3 regions of the Paenibacillus sp. GP183 genome follow, and region 3 is predicted to be linked to each of the others. Evidence: riboswitches for the same ligand, from Rfam matches in the RefSeq annotation. Region 3 holds a riboswitch; each other region holds the start of a gene.
What was found. Region 3 has a riboswitch for cyclic di-GMP ahead of BLV33_RS09145 (hypothetical protein). Riboswitches for the same ligand answer to the same signal wherever they lie in the genome.
Positions count from the first base shown of each region.

Region 1: linked by a shared signal. The riboswitch ahead of BLV33_RS15510 (DUF192 domain-containing protein) and the one ahead of BLV33_RS09145 (hypothetical protein) in region 3 are both predicted to bind cyclic di-GMP.
Region 2: linked by a shared signal. The riboswitch ahead of BLV33_RS28060 (DUF5317 domain-containing protein) and the one ahead of BLV33_RS09145 (hypothetical protein) in region 3 are both predicted to bind cyclic di-GMP.

Region 1 is NZ_FNSW01000001.1:3,164,882-3,171,829, forward strand. It holds gene BLV33_RS15490 (CpaE/TadZ family protein) at 1-393, opposite strand, end outside; gene cpaB (Flp pilus assembly protein CpaB) at 442-1,116, opposite strand; gene BLV33_RS15500 (A24 family peptidase) at 1,509-2,012, opposite strand; gene BLV33_RS15505 (Flp family type IVb pilin) at 2,126-2,311, opposite strand; gene BLV33_RS15510 (DUF192 domain-containing protein) at 2,353-2,694, opposite strand; cyclic di-GMP riboswitch class I at 2,779-2,866, opposite strand; gene BLV33_RS15515 (IS1182 family transposase) at 3,834-5,120, shown strand; gene BLV33_RS15520 (S-layer homology domain-containing protein) at 5,718-6,948, opposite strand, start outside.
Region 2 is NZ_FNSW01000002.1:283,269-290,216, reverse strand. It holds gene BLV33_RS28070 (GGDEF domain-containing protein) at 1-546, shown strand, start outside; gene BLV33_RS28065 (HD-GYP domain-containing protein) at 777-2,123, opposite strand; gene BLV33_RS28060 (DUF5317 domain-containing protein) at 2,101-2,661, opposite strand; cyclic di-GMP riboswitch class II at 2,836-2,918, opposite strand; cyclic di-GMP riboswitch class II at 2,920-3,004, opposite strand; gene BLV33_RS28055 (hypothetical protein) at 3,313-3,642, opposite strand; gene BLV33_RS28050 (tautomerase family protein) at 3,757-3,975, opposite strand; gene BLV33_RS28045 (hypothetical protein) at 4,171-4,614, opposite strand; gene BLV33_RS28040 (helix-turn-helix transcriptional regulator) at 4,611-4,823, opposite strand; gene BLV33_RS28035 (hypothetical protein) at 5,224-5,442, opposite strand; gene BLV33_RS28030 (GNAT family N-acetyltransferase) at 5,870-6,385, opposite strand; gene BLV33_RS28025 (response regulator transcription factor) at 6,563-6,948, shown strand, end outside.
Region 3 is NZ_FNSW01000001.1:1,836,785-1,843,732, forward strand. It holds gene BLV33_RS09140 (exopolyphosphatase) at 1-709, opposite strand, end outside; gene BLV33_RS09145 (hypothetical protein) at 831-1,211, opposite strand; cyclic di-GMP riboswitch class I at 1,298-1,386, opposite strand; gene BLV33_RS09150 (hypothetical protein) at 1,552-2,004, opposite strand; gene BLV33_RS09155 (glycine-rich domain-containing protein) at 2,001-2,564, opposite strand; gene BLV33_RS09160 (TIGR01777 family oxidoreductase) at 2,772-3,680, shown strand; gene BLV33_RS09165 (YuzB family protein) at 3,729-3,950, opposite strand; gene BLV33_RS09170 (heme biosynthesis protein HemY) at 3,950-4,252, opposite strand; gene BLV33_RS09175 (winged helix-turn-helix transcriptional regulator) at 4,445-4,807, shown strand; gene map (type I methionyl aminopeptidase) at 4,858-5,604, shown strand; gene BLV33_RS09185 (AI-2E family transporter) at 5,625-6,713, shown strand.

The DNA of each region.
Region 1 (6,948 bases), 1.3 Mb from region 3:
ATCATGATGTGACAGCAATAGATCACATACTCGTTCGATAACCACTGGAGTAACCAAATCGGCAAACTCTGGCCGTTCAGGTGCTGCCATGACCTTTACCCCGCTAGCATGATGAATGAGATAGCCCGCCAGCATAAAACGATCCATGGTCCCGATCTCATCTACAACATCTTTGATCGAGAATGTCGGATGAAGGTCCAACGCTAATGAGACGTCGCCAAATTGAAAATTACCGTCCAGCACACTGATCTGGATGTTTTTCTTGGTCAGCGCAACTGCCAGATTCACCGCCAAAACCGTTCGCCCGATGCCGCCCTTAGCGCTGCAAATCACAATCATCTCGCCACGCTTGCCCTTGCTCTGCTCCTCGTTCATCCTTTCAGCTTGATCCATCCCTTGCGCCTCCTATTTCATTGTTCCCGGCAGGAACAGTACTGCTCCCTACTTCTTGTCAGACGCAGCATTTATCCGGCTTCGGAGCAGCAGATTGATGCTGCCCCTTCCATTCGCATTTATTAGAGTTACTGAATCCTCTGGTTTCGCTTCAAGTGTCACCGTACTATATTCCGCATAAGGCGTGTCCGATTTAGCCTCAACCATCCGCCTTCCAATCGCCAGGACCCGCAAATTTTGGTTAATCGTCGTGGAAATGACCTTATCCGACAGCTTATCCGTTAGAGTTGACACCACATCGACATAATCACCAGGCTCAATCAAATTGGAGACGGATTGGACTAAATTGACTCCAACGGTAACTGCCCGATAACCCTCTTGAACTTTTTTAGAGACAAAAAGCGCCTCCTCCACCTGATTTTTCAAATGGTGGGAAAGCAGTATTTCATCGGGTGCCATGTCCATAACCGCAATCTTATCCACGGCATCGGTTGAATTTCTCACAGCCTGCGGATGGACAAGTGCTGCGGGGACCTGCATGGTTTGAAGCATTTCAGGGGTGATTTTTGTATTTGCTTTGATGGCTTGCTTGGCTCCTATAACTGTAACGACACTTGCGTCAGCAGCCTTAACTTGATCGAACTTTTTCATGTAATTAAAAAAAAGTACAGTTGTCACCAGCCCCATAAGCAGGGCCATTACCAAAATGATCTTGGATCTCATCCATTCTCCCCCAGTTTGTAATTATAAAATGAGCGCCTAAGATAAGGTTATTCGATCAGCCGGATCGAGTAAGCTCCTCTATTGACAGCGCCAGGCTTCGCAAGACCGGTACCAATTCTTCAAAAACGTCTCATCTCCTATTCCACGCGGATCGTTGAGTTCGTTGAAAGGGTCGGGACAGGGATGATATGGGACACGAGCGGCGTAAAAAAGGGAAGTTTATAGGCCTACTGGATCGGCAACCTGCACATGTCCCTTCGCATAGGAGACAATTTCCGCAACACTCTTTCCCAATCCACCGAGCCTCACTGCTTATTGAACGGTCATATGTAAGCTTTGATAAGCAAATATAAATCGTCCCAAATCGACTATGCCGCACTTCATCATCCCCCTCACCACCCTTTCTGGAATAAACAAAGCGCAGCACCTCCAGCTATAGCAACACCGTAGGGATAAGTTCCTGAGGTAAAATGCTCCTTCCACTGGATTTGCAGACCATATCGTATCCCTATCAGCACATACAAGAGAAATTGAATCCTTTGGCGAAAATCTCTCTGGAACAAAACTACCGCAACGGCGATTAATGCTCCAAGCAGCGCCATATAGACGGAGGCCGCCAGAACAAACCATGTTCCTTTCAAAGCCCCCACCAGCGCCAACAGCTTTACATCACCTGCGCCCATCCCCCCTAATAGGTAAGGAATCAGCAGGATGCAAAGCCCCACGGTAAACCCAAGTAAAGACTGCCCCAGGCCAGACCAGCCTTCCAATGCGGCATGTAAACCAAATGCAACAAGCAGCGCGGGGAAAATCACTTTGTTATAAATCATTCGTTTCTTTAGATCGGTAACGACACAAATCCCAATGACCATCAGCAGGATCAGATCAGTCCACAAACCAGGTCCTCCGTTTCTTCCTAAGAAAGTAGATTGAATTTAGTGGAGATGAAAAAGGCCGTTACGTTTGGAATAAACGCACGGCCTTTTGTAGGCTGTCGTTCAACTGCGGATTATTTCATTCCGGCAACGCCAGCATCTACACCTGCTTTCGCATTATTGAATAAAGCTATAATTTGTGTGCGAAGTAAAACCAAGGTTCCAACAACCGCAACAGCGATCAAGCCTAGCACCAAACCATACTCTGTCATCCCTTGTCCTGCTTCTTCCTTCAATAGACCTTTGATTTTGTTTACCATTTTAAATCCTCCTCATAAATTTGGTTTTTGTCGAATTTGTCTTACACCATCACTACAGTTTGTCCCATAGAAATACCTTCTTGTTCCAAGGTGCCGGCCGGCAGCTCCAATACGGATTTCGTTGCCGGTATGGCTGCCCCAATGGTTCCCGGTTTCAAGGATTGCTCCATTCCAACAATACGGCCGTCATCGTCCAGGTGAAGTACATCAATTTCAAATTTCATAAAAAATGTGTGTACGCTTTTACATGGACGTATGTATAATCCGTGTCCAATCGGAAGCTGCTTCTGAAGCATCAAACCTTTAAACCTTTGGATAAACGTCTCCGCTCTATCAATGTGATGTCCAAGCAGCAGCCCGTTTTCCCTGATCATCATTTTCATTGATAGTTTCACCACCTCCCAAGTATGTAAAAAACCCCACCTTTTCCCGAAAGGAGGGGTCACAAAAAAATGCTCCCTCGGTCTTTCGGCAACTGGCTGGCAAAAGCAAAAATGCGCTTTAGCCCCTCTAGTTTTGCGTCCCCGGCTTTCACCAGGTTTGCCTTTATCGTGACCTTGCGAAGCCTTTTTGCTTGCTGGTCCGATGTGATTGATTTCATGATAATCTACAGCAAAGCAAGAAAAAAATCCAACCAACGACTCAATTGTCACAAAATATTCAATAGTCAAAATTGTGACTTTTCACACATTTTTGATCACAATAAGAATGCCATTCTACCCGTAATGAGTTGATTTTTGGAGGAAAATGGTGGATTAAAGCAGGCTGGGAAAACATTCAATAACTTATCTACTAATAATTGGTTTATTTTAAAATAGGATTTCCGGCTTATAATTACCTTTCCGGTGTTGAAAATCCTGGTGAAATGGAAATTAATCCTACTTTAGTTGCATTAGATCCTTTAAAATATTGAATTAATCCTGTATTTTTTCATCTAAAAAGGGACTTTCAGACGATGTTTAGTCTCAACTCTTTTACCGATTACTAACCCGGAGGATCCACCGCAGTCCATTTTACTTTTTCTGACTAATGAACAAAAGTGCAGCATAAGGTTACACATTTTTCTTTGGTTGAATTGTCGCTCGGCATTTCAATTTCACCAAAAAAATAAGTCCTAATTTTCTATAATTTCTTTGATTCTCTTCTTTCAATTTTTCCATTTATATTCTATTTTGGAGCTAAATGTATGGGATTTATTAATGGAAATACTCGAAATTCTGATTGAATAGTTTCCTACGGAAACCAAGCAGCGTAATTTTAGACACTCGTCCTACCTGGATGATTCGAGAAGATGCACGGACGGTCGAACCTTAAGGTTCGCTTCCGATACCCGCAACAAAGAAAGACCACCATCAAGGGACTGTTGACAAAGTATTGAATTGAATAGGTTTTTTGAAGGACCGTGTAGAATTAATATCTATACGGTCTTTTTTATGGAGGTCAAAGCTATGATGGGTATAGATGGAGATAAACAAAATCAACTGATGTATATGAACCTGGATGATCTGGTGCCCCAAACCATTTGTTGCGGGATATTCGACAAAAAGTCGACTTCACTTTTATTTATGAAAAAGTGCATCACCTCTACTCACCAATGGGACGAAAATCCATTGACCCCGTTCTCCTTATAAAAATGCTGCTTATTGGATACCTGTATGGAATACCTTCGGAAAGAAAGTTAGAGCAAGACATTATTGTAAATCTAGCTTACCGATGGTTTCTAGGTTTAGATCTGGGTGAATCTGTTCCTGACCACTCGACATTAAGTCAAAACCGCCGCAGGCGATTCAAAGACAGCGAGGTATTCCAAGAAATCTTTGATCATATCGTTTCAAATTGCATCAGCAAAGGTACGGTAACTGGGGAAGTTGTCGTTGTGGATTCCACTCACATCAAAGTGAACGCTTCAAAAGGAAAAACGGAGAAAGTCGTTGTCGAGAAGAAACCATCCGAATATTTCAAGGATCTAGAACAAGAAGCTCGCCGAATTGAATCCGAGCTCAATAATGATCCGAACAAGAAAAAACGCGGGAAGAAACCAAAGGAGAAATGCGCGGAAAAAGAAGTAACTCAAAGCAAATCCGACCCTGAAGCAGGACTGTTAAGCAGACCCAACAAACCTAAAGGATTTCATTACCTAGCCCATACCACGATTGACACAAAACATGGAATCATCACAGACATCCATGTGACTCCAGGAAACATAAATGACCACGAGCCATTTACTGCTCGGTTAAAAGAGCAACAAGAAAAGTTTGATTTACGAATCCAAAAGGTTGGAGCGGACAAAGGCTACGATCGTTCTCCTGTACATTATGCACTCGAAAAGCTTGAGATAAAGGGGTACATAGTACCCATAGATTCTGATGAGAATCATTTGAAAAAATCAGGCCTGACATATGACAAGACAAACGATATATATACGTGCATAAAAGGAAAAACCCTTCGGTTTACGCACATCAACTTTCACACGGAAAAGCAAGCTTACACGAAGATGTATGCTTCAAAAAGCAAGGATTGTGAGCAATGTTCGTTGCGTTTCGGTTGTTTTGGCAAGACTGGTAATCGAAGGACAATTCAACGTCCGTTATTTCAAGAAGCAAAGGAACGAAATGTTGTCCGTTCACGTTCAGATGAATATCGCACGATTCAAAAAGCAAGGCGCGTGTGGTGCGAGGGCAGTTTTGGAACGATGAAGAGGTGTCACAACTTAACATATACCTATAAGAACGGCATTCGGAACGCCACCGAACATTGCCTTCTTTCCGCGTTGGCTTTAAATATAAAACGAATGATAAAAGCGGCATAAAACATCGCGATTAGTCACCCAAAATTACCTTAAACAATAGAAAATATAAAAAAACAAAGTGGGCTAGGGAATTGGATCCCCTAGCCCACTTTATCAACAGTCCCATCAAGGTGGTCTTTCTTTGTTAAGCGGGTGATGGGAATCGAACCCACGCTATCAGCTTGGAAGGGTGATAGGAGGGGTTCGCCAATCTCTGTTATGGTGGGTCAAGACCGTAATCTATAAGGCTTATCCACCTTGGAACTTTGTTCCATTTGGATGTGTTTGGTTACTTGTTGACGAAAATCGTCAACAGTTCGTCAACAAGTAACCTTTTATTTTAATTTCAACACATTCCCTGCGCGTTGTTACTATTTCCACATAACGATTCTGGAGTCCGCTTATTTAACTTACATTTATTTCATTTACAAACCTCACTGTTATTTCTTTGGTTCAAAGATTCAAAGCCTGCATCAACTCTTACAACCCCTGCTTAACCAACAATGCAGCCCTTCCCTAGTTTTAGGATGAGCTGCATTGTTTCATGCTATGTGCTCCCATTCGTTATATTTGGGTTTTGCTCCAACGATAGGTTTTTTTATCCTATTTCAATTTGACTTATTCATCCATTGAGAAGGAGGCGGAGATTGTATATTTGCCCTCAGATCTTGATTCTCCCCAATTAAGAGGCGAAACACGCCAGTAGTATTTCCCCTTTTTTAATTCGAGTTCATTGTACCAGGAATCTTTAGTTAATGGAACCATACCTGTTAGAACCTTTTCGTTTTCATCATACAACCAGCCACTGATTTGGTAAGGCACGTTACTTAAAACAATTCGCACTTTTCCATCCTTTTGTGTAGAGATTTTGTACCAATCGACATCATCCGCATTCTGCAAAATTGCATTATATTTTGTCCCTGACTCAATAGGGTACGCGTTATGTATTGTATCGTTAAGTTCACCGACAAGTTCAAGCTCACGCTTGTTCGTTGACGTAAAAACAGACTGTGGTTTTTTCGTTACAACTTTCAAATAAGAGTTTCCAATTCCCCAAGGACTATAGGAGTAATCAGTTGGACTAAATGGAAACTCCATTCGTAAAACTTTAACGCCTTTGATATTTACATTGAAATTAACCGGAGCGGAAAGACCATTGAATTCATCATAACTATATAGTAGATTTCCATCGCCGCTTATTCTTACGAGGTTACGACCTGCTCGCCCGGTATAACCCAATTTCGGATTGAATAATGTTCCGGTAAACTCGGTAAAATTGCCATCAATTTTGTATTCAACCCAATTGTTTCCCGAGTTTTCCCCAAAACCCGGCTTATTTTTATCCAAGAAATTGCCGCTCAATATTCCACCATTAAATACATATTTCCCTGTTGTATCAGACACCGCTTGATGAAATGGAGTAATAACTCCACTCCCTCGTATTCCTGAGTCCGAAATCAAGGACTGGTTGGCAATTGGAAGGTCCTCAAGACGAACTAAAGTATCAGTGGTTAAATTATTTGCCGGTATCGGGTCAGTATTTTTTGTTGGGGCATTTGACTGATTCTGAGAATTAATATCCTGTACAACAAGCGTAACACTAGCAGATTTATCGTGATAACTTACAGTAATGGTTGTTTTCGATCCCGGCGTGGCATTCAATGGTACTGAAACAAGCCCATTCTTATCCACAATTGCTAATTTTTTATCTTCCGATTGATATTGCAAATCCGATGTCAAAGCACGATGGAGTTTATTGGATAAAGCATTATTATCAGCCATTGTCCCAATAACAGAAAGTTGCTCGCTACCACCTGGCTTTAAAAACAGTTCATTTGGATGTACTTCG
Region 2 (6,948 bases), on a different contig from region 3:
AAGCTTAGGGAAGCTGTTCAACAAAACCCATTGACAGGACTTCCAGGAAATGAACGAATTCATGATTACATAACAATTAAAATTGAACAGAAAGAAGCCATTTCAGTTATTTATACTGATATTGATCATTTTAAGGCATACAATGATGTGTACGGCTTTAAATACGGTGATGATGTTATTAGATGGGTGGGTAGATTACTTACTTCGACTGAGTTTAAAGAACTCTCTTTCGTTGGACATATTGGTGGTGATGATTTTGTCACCTGTCTTCCCACTAGCTCTGCTGAGGACTATTGTGAGCAGGTAATTAAATTGTTTGAAATCGAAAAGCGGAATTATTATTCATTGGAAGATAATTCAAAAAATAATATTGAATCATTAGATAGGGATCATGTAATCAAGAAATTTCCATTAATAAGTTTATCAATGGCGATATTAAATATATCCTCTGAACAAATTACGGACCTTTCTGAGCTGTCTTTAAAAGCCGCTAGAGTTAAAAAACAAGCAAAGCAAATAAATGGTAGCAATTATGTCAACATCTAAGTATCGTTTTTAATAATAGTGATTGCTACATTGACAGGCAAAGTATGCATCAGATTTTAACGAAATTAGAACTGTTGATCGCGTGCCCAATTCTAGGATAAATAAACCAAAGGCGGTAGTTCCCGAGCTAGACATCGACATTTTTTTGATTTACCCAATTTATCAAAAAAGCGGCCCGGGAATGCACAACCCTGCCGCCTTTCTTTCATGTTTTTAAATCCCCCATCTTTTTAATTTTCATTTTCCGGGATGGGTGCACTTACTGCTGCTTCCAATTGTGCTTGATTCATTTTAAATTGCTCAACCACTTCATCCCAAGGTGTCTTCTCAATTAATTTAATAAACACGGCCGTCAGCTCCGTATCAAATTGACTGCCAGCTCCCTCATTAATGCGTCTCAACGTTTCCTCCAGTGAAAGTCCTTTTCGATATGGGCGATCTGATATCATAGCGTCAAAAGCGTCTGTTATAGTTAGTATTTTTGCAATCAACGGTATCTCGTTCTCCTTTAAACCATCTGGATAGCCATTTCCATCGATTCTCTCATGATGAGAACGAATAGCCGGTAACAATTCCGAAAAAATGTTTGCGTCTTTTAAAATCTGGTAACCAATAACCGGATGCAATTTAATTTTTTCATATTCTTCCGCACTCAATGTTCCTTCTTTTCTTAAAATATCATCCTCAATGCCAATCTTCCCAATATCATGAAGAATCCCGCCGAAATAGACATTATCGATCTCCATCTTTGTTAATTTTAGCTCGGTTGCAATTCGTTTACCCCAATAGGCTACCCGCCAGGAATGTCCACTTGTGTATGGATCTCTTGCATCAATTACTGAAGCCATAGCGGTAATAAGAGACATATTTAATTGTTTCTCTTGTTCAACCTTATACTCCAATTTTAACAAGGAAGCATGATATTGTTTGAAAACTCGACTAATTAGAGCAAAGACAAACAACATTGGGATTAACCCGTATAGTGCAAGAGATTCATAAAGCCTGACACTGATTAGACCTAATGCTAATACCAAGAAATAAATCATAGGGCCGGTTTTCATCATGTTGACGAAAATACTTTTAAATGACTTGTTGTAGATCACACTCAGCACTGTTGCACACATGGTTATATTCGATATCCAATATATTCCAATAAGGAGCAAATCAGAAAACTCAGATCGGATTGGGACAGTCTTCAAGTAAGCAGCCACAACAGCGACAATAGTAATAAACACAAATTTTTGCCCAGCATTATTTAAGGCAGTCGCAAGTTTGCTAGAATATAAGAATGCAATAAGTATGACTTCAATTAATGATGACCATATAGCTACAGGCTGGCCATATAATAAAATTGCTGAAAAATTAACTGCCGATGTCAGTGTCAAAACAAAATTTTTTGAAAAAATTGAAATAAATGACGCTACAATACTCAACAATGAATAAACGACCAAAATGGGCCATAATGATCTTTGTTCATAATAGGGAATACAAGTTGCGACAATAATAACTGCCAGGCAAGGGAATGTCATTAGTACGACTTTTCTCAAAAGTTCCTTAAGATTGTTTGTCAGTAACATTCAATTTCCCCTCGTGTAGTCCTTTTAGTGATATGGGTTTATTCATCATCCGCTGAATTAGCAAAAAGACGCCAAACGCAACAAAAATATCTCCAATACTTATAACCCTCGGAACCGGGTACGGTACATAGATGATATCCGATAGAAACGACAAACGGGTAGTATTATCTATAATCGCATGCTTCCAGTCATCTCCATTTAAAAGAGCAGTCACATCAAAAGGAGTTTTCTTCGCTTGCTCGAGATCAATCGGCATCCTGCCAAGATTAACCCAAATCGTGATTGCATTTAACATCCAGCCAATCATGATTACGCGTACATCTTCCCACATCCTATTTTTGTACAAAAAGACGATAGCCGATAAATAAGCAACCGACACAATCACTTTGCCTATCCCGTGAGGTAAAAAGATGGAACACACCTGCAGAATGACGCTGATCAGCAAAAATACTAATTTATGAAATTTAGGGATTTCCTTTATTCTGCCTCCGCGTAAAAACGCGACGACAAAAGACAAAATAATGATATCGAGCAGCATCTCTTTCCCCCTTAAAATTTGAAGGAACACTACTAATAAAAACTTAGTAGTGTTCCTTCCGTCGAGGCTACTTACACAACATTAAAATCTGCTGCAGTTGCTACTACGATAGCAACCACGATAAGAAATGCAATAAAAAGCGATTTCAATTTCATTTCCTTGCCCTCCTTTGAGTAGGAGGGAGGGTGGTTTCGCTACTTGCTCCGCGTAAGCCAAGCGACCAATTAAGGCTTACACTTCATCGCTCCTCCCTATAAATAGAGAGGAAGTCGGGTTCGCTACTTGCTCCGTGTAAACCAAGCGACCAAATTACGGTTTACAGTTCATCGCTTCTTCCCTGATTGCAAAAAATCAGAAAAGTCGGGTTCGCCACTAGCTCCATGTAGATAAGGCGACCAGTTACCTCTACATTTCACAGCTCTTTTCTAAGAAAAGATTACCATTTAGCAACGAAATTGGTCAAGTTAAATTTATGAAAAAATTGGTTATCATTCGGAAAAATCACAGAACAATTACTCCAATGGAAATAGTCTTGAGTAGAGTATTTACCTAGACGAAAGTTTGAATCTATACTCCAAATTCCTGCCCGTTACTTCAATGAGGCTGCCGGGTATATAACCTTGGCAACCTCATCATGAATTATAGAATCATCTAACTGTTATTGTCCTCATATCCCCATCTTTCCAGAAGCCAGCTATATTCTAATATTTCCTCCTTAGTTAGTCGGCCCAATTTCATTTTTGCAAGGAGAACGAGTTCTTGGCGACCTGTGTACTCAAAGTCCTTGTAGATCTCCTGGTTCTTTTTATGGAATAGGTGGATACGCTCAGTAAGTTCGAAATATGGCAATTCCCCTTGTTTCCATTCTATGAAAGATTGATATAATGGCTCCAAGGCTTGTTCAGTTACCAATTTATGATACTCATCAAGAAGTTCACGTTCTTGCTGTTTTTTGAGTTTCGAATTATACTTGCTCTCCATATTGTCAACCTCTTTATTCTGTTTTTACCTCTCGTTTTCCGTAGTTGAGCCGGCGGTTCAATCTGTAATTCTAAGGTGTCTTTTAAGTTCCATAAAAGGAGTAATAAGAAATAATTATTCTGTTCCTTTTTTGCCAAACCCATCACCGAATTTAAGTGAATGAAGTTGTCCATTAGAAGCCCAATTTTCTCTATCGTATTCATCAAAAATGACCGTAACCCATTCCTCTTTCACATTTAAAGTTTTAACTGCTTCATTGGTAATCGCTTCAACGAATTGTTGTTTTTGCTCGATAGTTCTACCCTTAGCCATCTTTACTGTGATAACAGGCAATTTAAGCCACTCCTTATAATTCTATTCTTCTTATAAAGTACGATAGTAAATTATATATCCCTTTAATTATCAAGTCCCTTATTCAATAATCCTGCCCGATAGTTGTGCAAGCTGTCGATGATGCCTGCAGCCTGTTCGCCATGGTGCTATCGTTCTCCGTTAGCGGAATGACCAGGCAGCCGTAAGTTGCTTTTCTTAAAACTTCCGATTGTAATATTGTTTGGTGAAAATCCTTGTGAGAAGGATCACAATCAGCGCTGCAAACAGCGTGATCGAAATCGTAACGTTAAAGAAGCCGAATACGATCGCCGTCAAAGAGATGGAAAACAACGTCACGTACAAACTCAAAGAATTCGCCTTTTGCATGACAAGCTTCTTCCGTTCGTCATGCTCTTCGATGTATAGCGTCTTTAGTAACGATTCGTTTCGCAGCGCGGTCCGCAACTTTTTCCCTACCAATAAAATCATGATCTGCATGCCGATAAAAATCCCGAATTGCAGTCCGTGCACGAGATCGCCCGCGTCGCTTTCGACCTCATACCTGTTTAGAGCCGTCAAAATGACGATCAGAGAAAACACGCCGTTTACACCGTTTAGCCATCTTAATCTCCGCGTTACGACCGTTCGAAACTCCGTCATGACCCATCAACCTCCACATCACTGAAATCAAACACATCTTCAATCGTTAAGTGAAAATATTTCGCGATTTTATAAGCCAGCACGAGCGAGGCAACATACTTCTCGTTCTCGAGCGACGTTATCGTCTGACGCGTCACGCCGACCGCGAGTGCAAGCTCCTCTTGACTGATCTTGTGCTTTTTACGCAACTCTTGAATCCTCGTCTTCATGGCTTGATCCGCGATCCTCTCGCCTACATGTTTAGTTTGCTTTGCATTTATAGTATAGTATACTTTGCATTTAATGTAAAGCTGACTTTGCAAAAATCGTCTGTACAAGACATTGTGAAGAAAGAAAAAGGAGCTGCCGCGGCAGCTCCTCAATTCTCATACTGGAGCATCATTTTTTATTTGAAGCATGTTAAGCTTACTTCCCTCGTATCATACATTGTTTGAAATTTGGGTTATCTTATTCCATTTAGTTAGATTTTTGTGCTTACGTTTTCGTGCAAACCTGCCAGTTAGCTTAATCAAAGGGATTTTGTCCAGTCAAAAAAACCATGGATCTAATCCGTGGGTAATCTACTCTCATTATAATGCGTCAGTCTACGACAAGCTTCAAAACGTAACTTCATTTATTGACACCAACGATGTACGAAATGAAGGCAACATATCCCAGCACGATGATTACAATATAGATCCAGGACAACCTTAGCCAATTTCCCTTGGTTTTTTTATCGTAATCTGGATTCCCCTCTTTGTTCTTTTTCGAATTGGCGACCATCAATGTGGATATCACCCCAATTAACATGATCGTCGCAAACACAATATAAAATCCATATAACCCCATGTTGCTCACCTCTCTAAACTCGTTTATTCCAAAATTATATCATGCACCATCCGGTTGAAAGGTCCTAAATATTTTAAACTCTGTGAACAAATTTATTTTGTGATAACTAGTGTGAAGTCATCCATAAATCATTTTGTCTGGTGCCTATACAGGTGAGAACGAAGAAGATCACACTGTCTTAAACGACTTCGATTTCGGACTGGAGCGAATTCTGGACGGCATTGAGTACTACTTAAACTCCAAATCGCCCAAGCAGGAGCAGTAAAAAGCCGCCTGTTTCTCCATTGCGGAATGCAGGCGGATAATAGGTACAAAAAGGAAGTTTGAAAAATAAGGTTGCCGATCGTTGTGACTCAGCAGCCTTTCAGCTTTATTATTCAGCTATCGTACTCGTTAAGCGGAATAAAATAGCATGAATATTTTGCTATTATACGAAGAATGTTTCCGGATACCTTAACTCACCTTGTAAGCTGTTTGTGTTTCCTTGGGTTAATTCATACACCATAAAGACTTCGTCAGATACATTAAATTGTTTTAGTTCGAATCCATATTTTCTCGCTGGTTTAAATCCGAACTTGGGATAATAAGTTGGATGTCCTATCAAAAATACAAAATCATAACCTAATTCTGTGCATCTTTTTAACCCCTCTTGAATTAATATACTACCTATTCCTTTCTTCTGATTACTTGGTAATACTGCAACAGGAGCAAGTACTATAACATCATGATTTTTTTCTCCGTCAATAACCTCAGCTTTACTAAATAAAGCATGACCAACTATGTGATTATTTTCTTCTGCTACAAGGGACAACTCTGGGATGAATTGTTTAGATAATCTAATTCTTTCAATCAATCTTGATTCATCTTCTCTGTTCTTAAAAGCCAGGTAATTTAACTGAAATACTTCATCATAATCACTAATTCTTTCTGTCCTAATTTCCATTGGATATTCACTCCATCCTTTACGTTAATCACTTAATGATTTTACCAGATAGAAAGCTCATCATTTTGGAAAGTTTCTGTATTATTAATACTCTCCTGCCCATTTGTTCAATGAAAAAAAACAGACCGTGGTGGCGGTCTGCCTCAATCAACTATCGTACCGAGGGAGTTTAGAGAAGTGCGAGTTCAAATGCATTTTCAAGTTTATTACGACTGCACTGACACTATCGGCGAAAAATCCCTCTCGGCTGTCACTATTACCGTTTTATCTCCAGTTGGGCGTTACACAATTTCACCCGAACTCTCGAAAAAATGTGATACAGAAAAACCTAAAAATCACCGATATAAAGATAACGGAACAACGGAAAAGGACTGGGTGGTTTTAGTGGAAACGATTCTAATTATTGAAGATCAAGAAGATATCAATCTAATGTTGGCAGAAGCATTGATCAATGCCGGTTATAACGTGAAAACATCCTATACCGGCACCGATGGAATAAAGGAAATCAAAGATAACTCCTATGATTTGATACTGCTTGATATTATGCTTCCCTACAAAAGCGG
Region 3 (6,948 bases):
TCGAAATATTTTGGTCTGGATATAAGGCATAGACCATGAAGCGGTTGCCTGGATAAATATTTTCTACCCCTCTCAGATCCGTTACAATAACATTACCTTCAGTGCGCGTGTAGGTGCGCAGCATTTTCTGGTATAAGGCATCAAGTTCTATGTAACGATCCACACGCTCCTTGACATCGGGAAGCGCCATAATTTCAGCTACATTCTTGGAAGCCACGTGATCGACCAAGCTTTCCATAAGCTGATAGTTGCTAACCCTATAATCGCGATAACGCCCTAAACCAGTACGTGCATCCATGAGGAACGAAAGCAAATCCCAACCTTGAGGCTCTAATATGTCTTCCTTGCTGAACTGTGCGGAATCCGCTTTGTCTACACCTTCCATAATATCATCGAGCTCGCTGCCGAATTTATCGCGTCCCCCGTAATAATCATACACCACTCGAGCAGCGCTTGGAGCGATACGATTCTCGCCCTTGAAGGTCACGTTTGCATCCATCCGCTGCCGCTCGCTGGAATGGTGATCAAACCATAAGCCGCAGCCCGGTACATAAGGAACGTTGGCCAAGATATCATTTTCACCAACCTCGATCTCACCGTCCTGCATATCCTTCGGATGCACAAACTTCATCTCATCAATCATATTCATTTTTTTGAAAAGCATCGCACATACCAATCCGTCAAAATCCGACCTTGTAATCAATCTCATCGCCATTAACCCTCCTGATAGTCCATTAGCACTATTTTTCTATCATTATACCTTGATCTTTCAGGAAGTGACAACGATTTGATATAAAATTCAACAAACAAAAAAAAGAACAGCTGCCAACCTAGTTGGCTTGAGCTGTTCTTGATTTAAAGGTTAAACATTGATAAAGCTTCAACAAAAATGCTTCTACTTGAGACCACCCAAAGCTTTTGTTCTTCTCGCTTGGCACTGATGCGTTTGTGCCCATGCTGTGTAAATCAAATAGATTGGAAAGTGGTGCAAATTTCACCGAAAGCTTGACTTCGCCCTTCCAGTAAAAGATCAACATGCTGCTGTTTCTTCCGTGAAACATTTCCACATCCCAGCAAGCTTCCTTGAGGGAGTACTCTTCCGTATCGATGAGCAATTTAGGCCCTTCCGAGCTGGGGATTAAACTGGCCACTCGGTTTCCGTTGATCGATGTAAGCACTTCTTCCTCATTTTGTTTCCATTCAACTTCCAACTGTTATTTCCTCCTGTCCCAAAAAATAAATAAAACCCCATCCGTGATTCCGTCGGGAGGGGTGTCCTGTATATATAACCCTATCCTTCGGCAGCTGGCAAGCACGTTCCAGATGGAGAACGGAGCCCCTTTAGCTTTGCGTCGCTGGCTTTCGCCAGTTTTGCCATTATCGAGATTTAACGAAAAATGTCGTATCCTGCTGTTATTACTTAAAATATAAGCGATTTATATAAAAGGAAACATAATCCAATCGCACTATTTTTCATGCAAGAATATAGGTAATAAGAACTATCTTTACAAAAAATGCCTTTCTATCTGGATTTTCCCCTTGAGAAATGACTTAACTGCTGCTTCCACACCCGCTGCTGCCGCCGCCGCAGCTAGAACCCGATGAACAGCTGGACCCGCCTCCGGAATCGCCGCCTCCGCCCTGATCCGATGAAACGGAGCTCCCGCAGCCTGAGGCAGAGCACCCGCTTCCGCCGCTGTTTGCTCGCATCTGACTGTCGTCAATCGGAAGAACGTCATTCATGTTGTTCTGATAATTCGAATTATCCACCATGGAGAAAAACATCATTGCTCCCGCCAAATAGGTCAAATCCATGGTTCCATTGTTCCTTGACCAATTTGTTTGCGCATAGCTCGAGCTTCCCGCAGCATGCCTTGCTTCATCTATGGCTTGATTGATTAGAATCTGGTTCGTCTCTTTTACCTCTACATATCGATTGGCGGTTTCCGTATCAAACCAGAGACTTGAAATTTCCTGTTCATTCCCCTGCTGAAGCACATTCAATCTCTCTGCTTCCAGCGGATAGCGGAAGAATCCATTCCAAATCGCCTGACTGTAAGGAGTGAATATAAACAAATGCGCATAGACCCAGTCGAACCACGCACGTCACCCGGCATTTGTTTGGGGTCGCGTTCAGGAGCATGATGTATTTGGCTGCCCATAAAGGCTTCGCCGAAATTTTGATACTCCCTGGTGAACATCAGCATTTCGTGCCAAATATCATCGACCTCTTCACTGAACATCGGAGTACTTTTCAAAATCAAGTTCATCAAGAAATATCTTTTGAGCTCAAAAAGCTTACAATGAAATTCATCTTCCGACATATTCCCATGCTTCGTCATTACCCTATATTCCAGTCTTTCAACAAAATCCGCAGTAAAAGCGGCTTCGAGTCGTTTGACAGCTTCCGTCAGTGGAATTGAATCAAGTAAACCCAATCCCTGGGGCAATTGACTTGCATCATAACGGACACGTTTGGTTGTCCCTTGATTGCTTCGCGAACTGTAACTCACAAAGAAGATGACGATGATGAAGACGATGGCGCCAATAAAAAATGCTGGCATGTATAACCTCCCGGAAATTTGGCTTTCCTTGCTATGTATTTCCATTATAAGGGATACCGGAGTATCCTCCAATAGGATGGCATATATTTCTTCATACAACTATAATGAAAGAAAGGAGATGCTTACGATGCAAGTATTGCTAAAGCAAAACTCTTAGGATGCTTACGACGCAAGTTTTGCTAAAGCAAAACTCTAAGGGGGAAGCTTATGAAAATTGCGATTACAGGCGGAACAGGCTTTGTCGGCAGCCACTTGATTCCTTTTTTCCTGAAAAACGGACATGAAGTTCTGATTATTTCCCGGTCTTCTTCTCCTTCGCTTCAAAAAGGGATTTCTCACGTGACCTGGAATCAATTGCTGGCAGATCCTGCTGCCCATTCAGGCATCGATGCTATCATTAACTTGGCTGGTGAATCGATAAATCAGCGATGGACGGATGCGGCCAAGCATCGAATTCTGGATTCGCGTTTGAAATCAGCAAGCTATATTGAGAAATTTATCAACGAGCTTGATGATAAGCCAAAGGTGGTTATCAACGCCTCCGGCATGTCCATATACGGTACATCCTTGGAGGATACCTACGATGAACGAAGCCCTCATCGCATTGTTGATTTCTTGTCCGGTGTAGTCGAAAAATGGGAGCAAGCAGCCGACCAAATCAAGGATGCTCGTGTGGTAAAAATCCGTATTGGCCTGGTCATCGGCAAAGATGGCGGCGCGTTCCCCAAAATGCTGCTTCCTTACAAGCTGGGCATCGGCGGTAAAATCGGCAGCGGCCATCAATGGATTTCATGGATTCATATCGATGATATGGTTCGATTGATTGATACTTGTATCCAAACCGAGCAAATTAGCGGCCCAGTTAATGCGACAGCACCGAATCCGGTGACGAATGAGGCATTCGGCAGAGCGATTGCTGCAGCTTGGCATCGCCCTCATTGGTTGCCATTGCCTGCTTTCATGCTCAAGCTGATGTTCGGCGAGTTATCTACCCTTCTGCTTGATGGTCAAAAGGTACTTTCACATGTTCTGCTGAAGCATGGCTTCGAGTTCAAATATCCTACCATAGATCAAGCTTTGCGTGACTTGGCGTCTAATCCACTCAATAAGGAATAGCCTCTGCGCAAGAATACGCAGAGGCTGTTCCTTATTAGTCAAAATCATTTATTTGACGTATTTTTGCGCCTTTTCCAAAGCTTCATCTTCGGTGGGAGCCGTGATATAACGTCCGTTGATAAAAATAAAAGCAAATCGCGAGCAGGGTCCGCAATAGGATTTGCATCCGACCTTGACTTCGGCATCCGGTGCAATGCGACCAAGCTTGGTCAAGGTTGACTTGACTTTCATATGCTTGCATTTGTCGCATATACGAATATCGTTAGCCATTAATGGTCCCCGGTGTTCCCCTTGGCCGGATTCGTAATCATGAAGCCTTCCTCGGGGACATAAAAATAATCGATCCGAATCCCGTCAAGCAGAGGTTCATTTTTATCAAGTACAACATCGATGCCTTTATCCGTGCTGACAACGACATCATCATCCTTTTTATCATCAAGGCCAAGACCATAATGGGCGTGGTCCCCATGTTTATGTGTAACTTGCACACGAACCATAAGACCCTTATTTTCTTCTTTGTCGAGCTCCAGTTGTAAGACTTTTGCAGCATTGCGTGTAATTTTGACGTTCATATAGCATCTCCTGAAACTTTTTTTAATTATTATTGTAAAGAAAGCGGGCTTTGAAATCAACTTTTCGCCTTCTATTGCCATTTTACAGCTTCTTCTTTAGTATGGAAAGTAGCGAAATTTTTTCTCCTTTATGCGACAATGAAATTAACTTACCTACAGGAAAGTAATTATATTAGGAAAGGAAGGTTTCATATGACGACTCTCAAAACCGTAAAAACGACTTCTTTAAGCAGCAATCACATTCCGAAAGAACCTCAAATCATAGAATGCTCCGTGGAAAGAACACTGGAGGTGATCGGCGGCAAATGGTCATTTCTCGTTCTGCGCGAATTGTTCTGCGGGACACGCAGGTTTGGCGAGCTGCAGCGGCAAATCAATGGAATCAGCCCCAAATCATTGACGGATACACTTCGCCACCTGGAGGAACAAGGCGTTCTGGAAAGGACCGCTTACGCGACAGTCCCAGTTACTGTAGAATATAAACTTACACCAAAAGGTCAGGATTTGCATCAAATATTAAAAGAAATGAAATTATGGTCCGCCAAGTGGACATAATGGACTGAAATGGCTTTGCCGCTCACAAGAAGCTAAGGAGTGTACATCCTATGATTACCATCAAGTCAAAAGAAGAAATAGATAAAATGGGCAAAGCCGGACAAATACTTGCCGCATGCCACAAAGAAATTGCCAGGATGATTAGGCCTGGTATCACCTCTTGGGAAATTGATCAATTTGTTGAAGGCTTTTTGGCCAAACATGGCGCTATTCCGGAACAAAAGGGATACAAAGGCTATCAATATGCAACCTGCGCCTCGATCAATGACGTGATTTGCCACGGGTTTCCAAGTAAAAACCCTTTAAACGATGGGGATATTGTCACGATTGACATGGTCGTCAGATTGGGTGACTGGCTGGCAGATTCTGCATGGACCTACGGAGTGGGGAATATCTCGAGTGAAGCTCAAAAACTGCTCAAGGTTACGAAGGAATCCCTCTATAAAGGTATAGAAAAAGCAGTCATTGGCAACAGACTTGGGGACGTGTCCAATGCCATTCAAACTTACGCGGAAGCGGAGGGATTCTCTGTTGTCCGAGATTTTGTCGGTCATGGCATTGGCATGGATATGCATGAAGAGCCTCAAGTGCCTCATTATGGGCCGGCTGGCAGAGGTGTGCGCCTTAAGGAAGGCATGGTGTTCACGATAGAGCCGATGCTCAATGTCGGCCAATATTTTTCCAAGGTCGATCTGGATGGGTGGACGGCTCGTACATTTGACGGGAGCCTGTCCGCTCAATATGAACACACTATTGCCATCACGAGCGAAGGACCGCGGATATTGACCGAACAATAATCGTCGCTGGAGGGAAGAAAGTGATTTCTTTTTACAGAAAATATTGGAGAACAGCTTTTGATATCGCGCTGATTATTCTGACTGTTTATCTTTTCATGCTTCTCTTCAGCTACCTGTACAGGATCGCGACACCGATCTTTCTAGCTGTCATTATTTTTTTCATGATTGAGCCGTTGGCCCGTTTTCTGAATCGCAGAGGGATGCGGAAATCGCTGGCCTCGGCCATTTCCACCTTCTTGTTCATCATCGTGATCTTGGGAGCACTGGTCGGTGCAGGTATTATATTTACCAACCAGATCTTGAATTTAGTCGATATAATTAGAAAATACAGTTCCCAGACATTGTTTCAGGAGCAATTGATGGAACGGTTTTCGGTTATTCAAGGACAACTGCAAAATTTGATACCCCCTGAACTGTTAAATAATGCAACTGGCTCTGCTGCCAATTTCGCCTCAAAAGCATCTGGTTTTATCACTGGATTTCTGTCCGGTTTGGTCGGCGGCTTAACTTCATTCTCCACATTTATCTTCAATTTTGCCGTCGGGATCATTCTTGCTTATTTTCTAAGCATCGAGATTGAAGCCTGGAAAAAGCTCGCCGCTGACAAAACGCCCCGTACCTTCAAGCATGTGTACTTTTTTCTCAAAGAGAATGTACTCAAAGGTATCGTTTCTTACATAAAAGCTCAGTTGAAGCTGATCTCACTTACCTTTATCGTCATTTTCATCGCACTGCTTATCCTCAATGTTAAGAACGCATTTTCGATCTCATTGCTGGCAGCATTCTTCGATATCTTGCCGCTTCTGGGTGTCGCAACATTATTCATTCCATGGATTGTCTATCTGTTCATTGTAGGTAATACCACTTTAGCTATTTGGCTTACTGCCGTCTTGCTTGTAGTTATTCTGGTCCGTCAAATCATGGAGCCAAAAATCACAGGTGATTCATTGGGTGTCTCTGCTTTTACAACACTATCCTTTATGATTATCTCCTTATCGCTCTTCGGGGTAGCAGGCGTGATTCTGTCCCCCATACTGATTATTTTGCTAAAAGCCCTGTATGACCAAGGATATCTGCAAAGATGGATTCGCGATCCTGAAGCGGAATGACCTTCGAAAAAAAAAGCGGCTGTCCCCGTTTGTCATTGTGAGATGATGGAGGGACAGCGTGAGACCAGATGTATTTCATACATCTTTTTTTAGTGAATAGCCCACTTCCGGCAGAACCAGATGTATAACCTACATATGGCTCAGCCAGTTTCGCCAGTTTCTATCTATTTGCTGGAAACAAGATGCAGGTTCTGCATCTGAGCATCTCACAAATCAGCAAAGTGCCGTTTTGGGA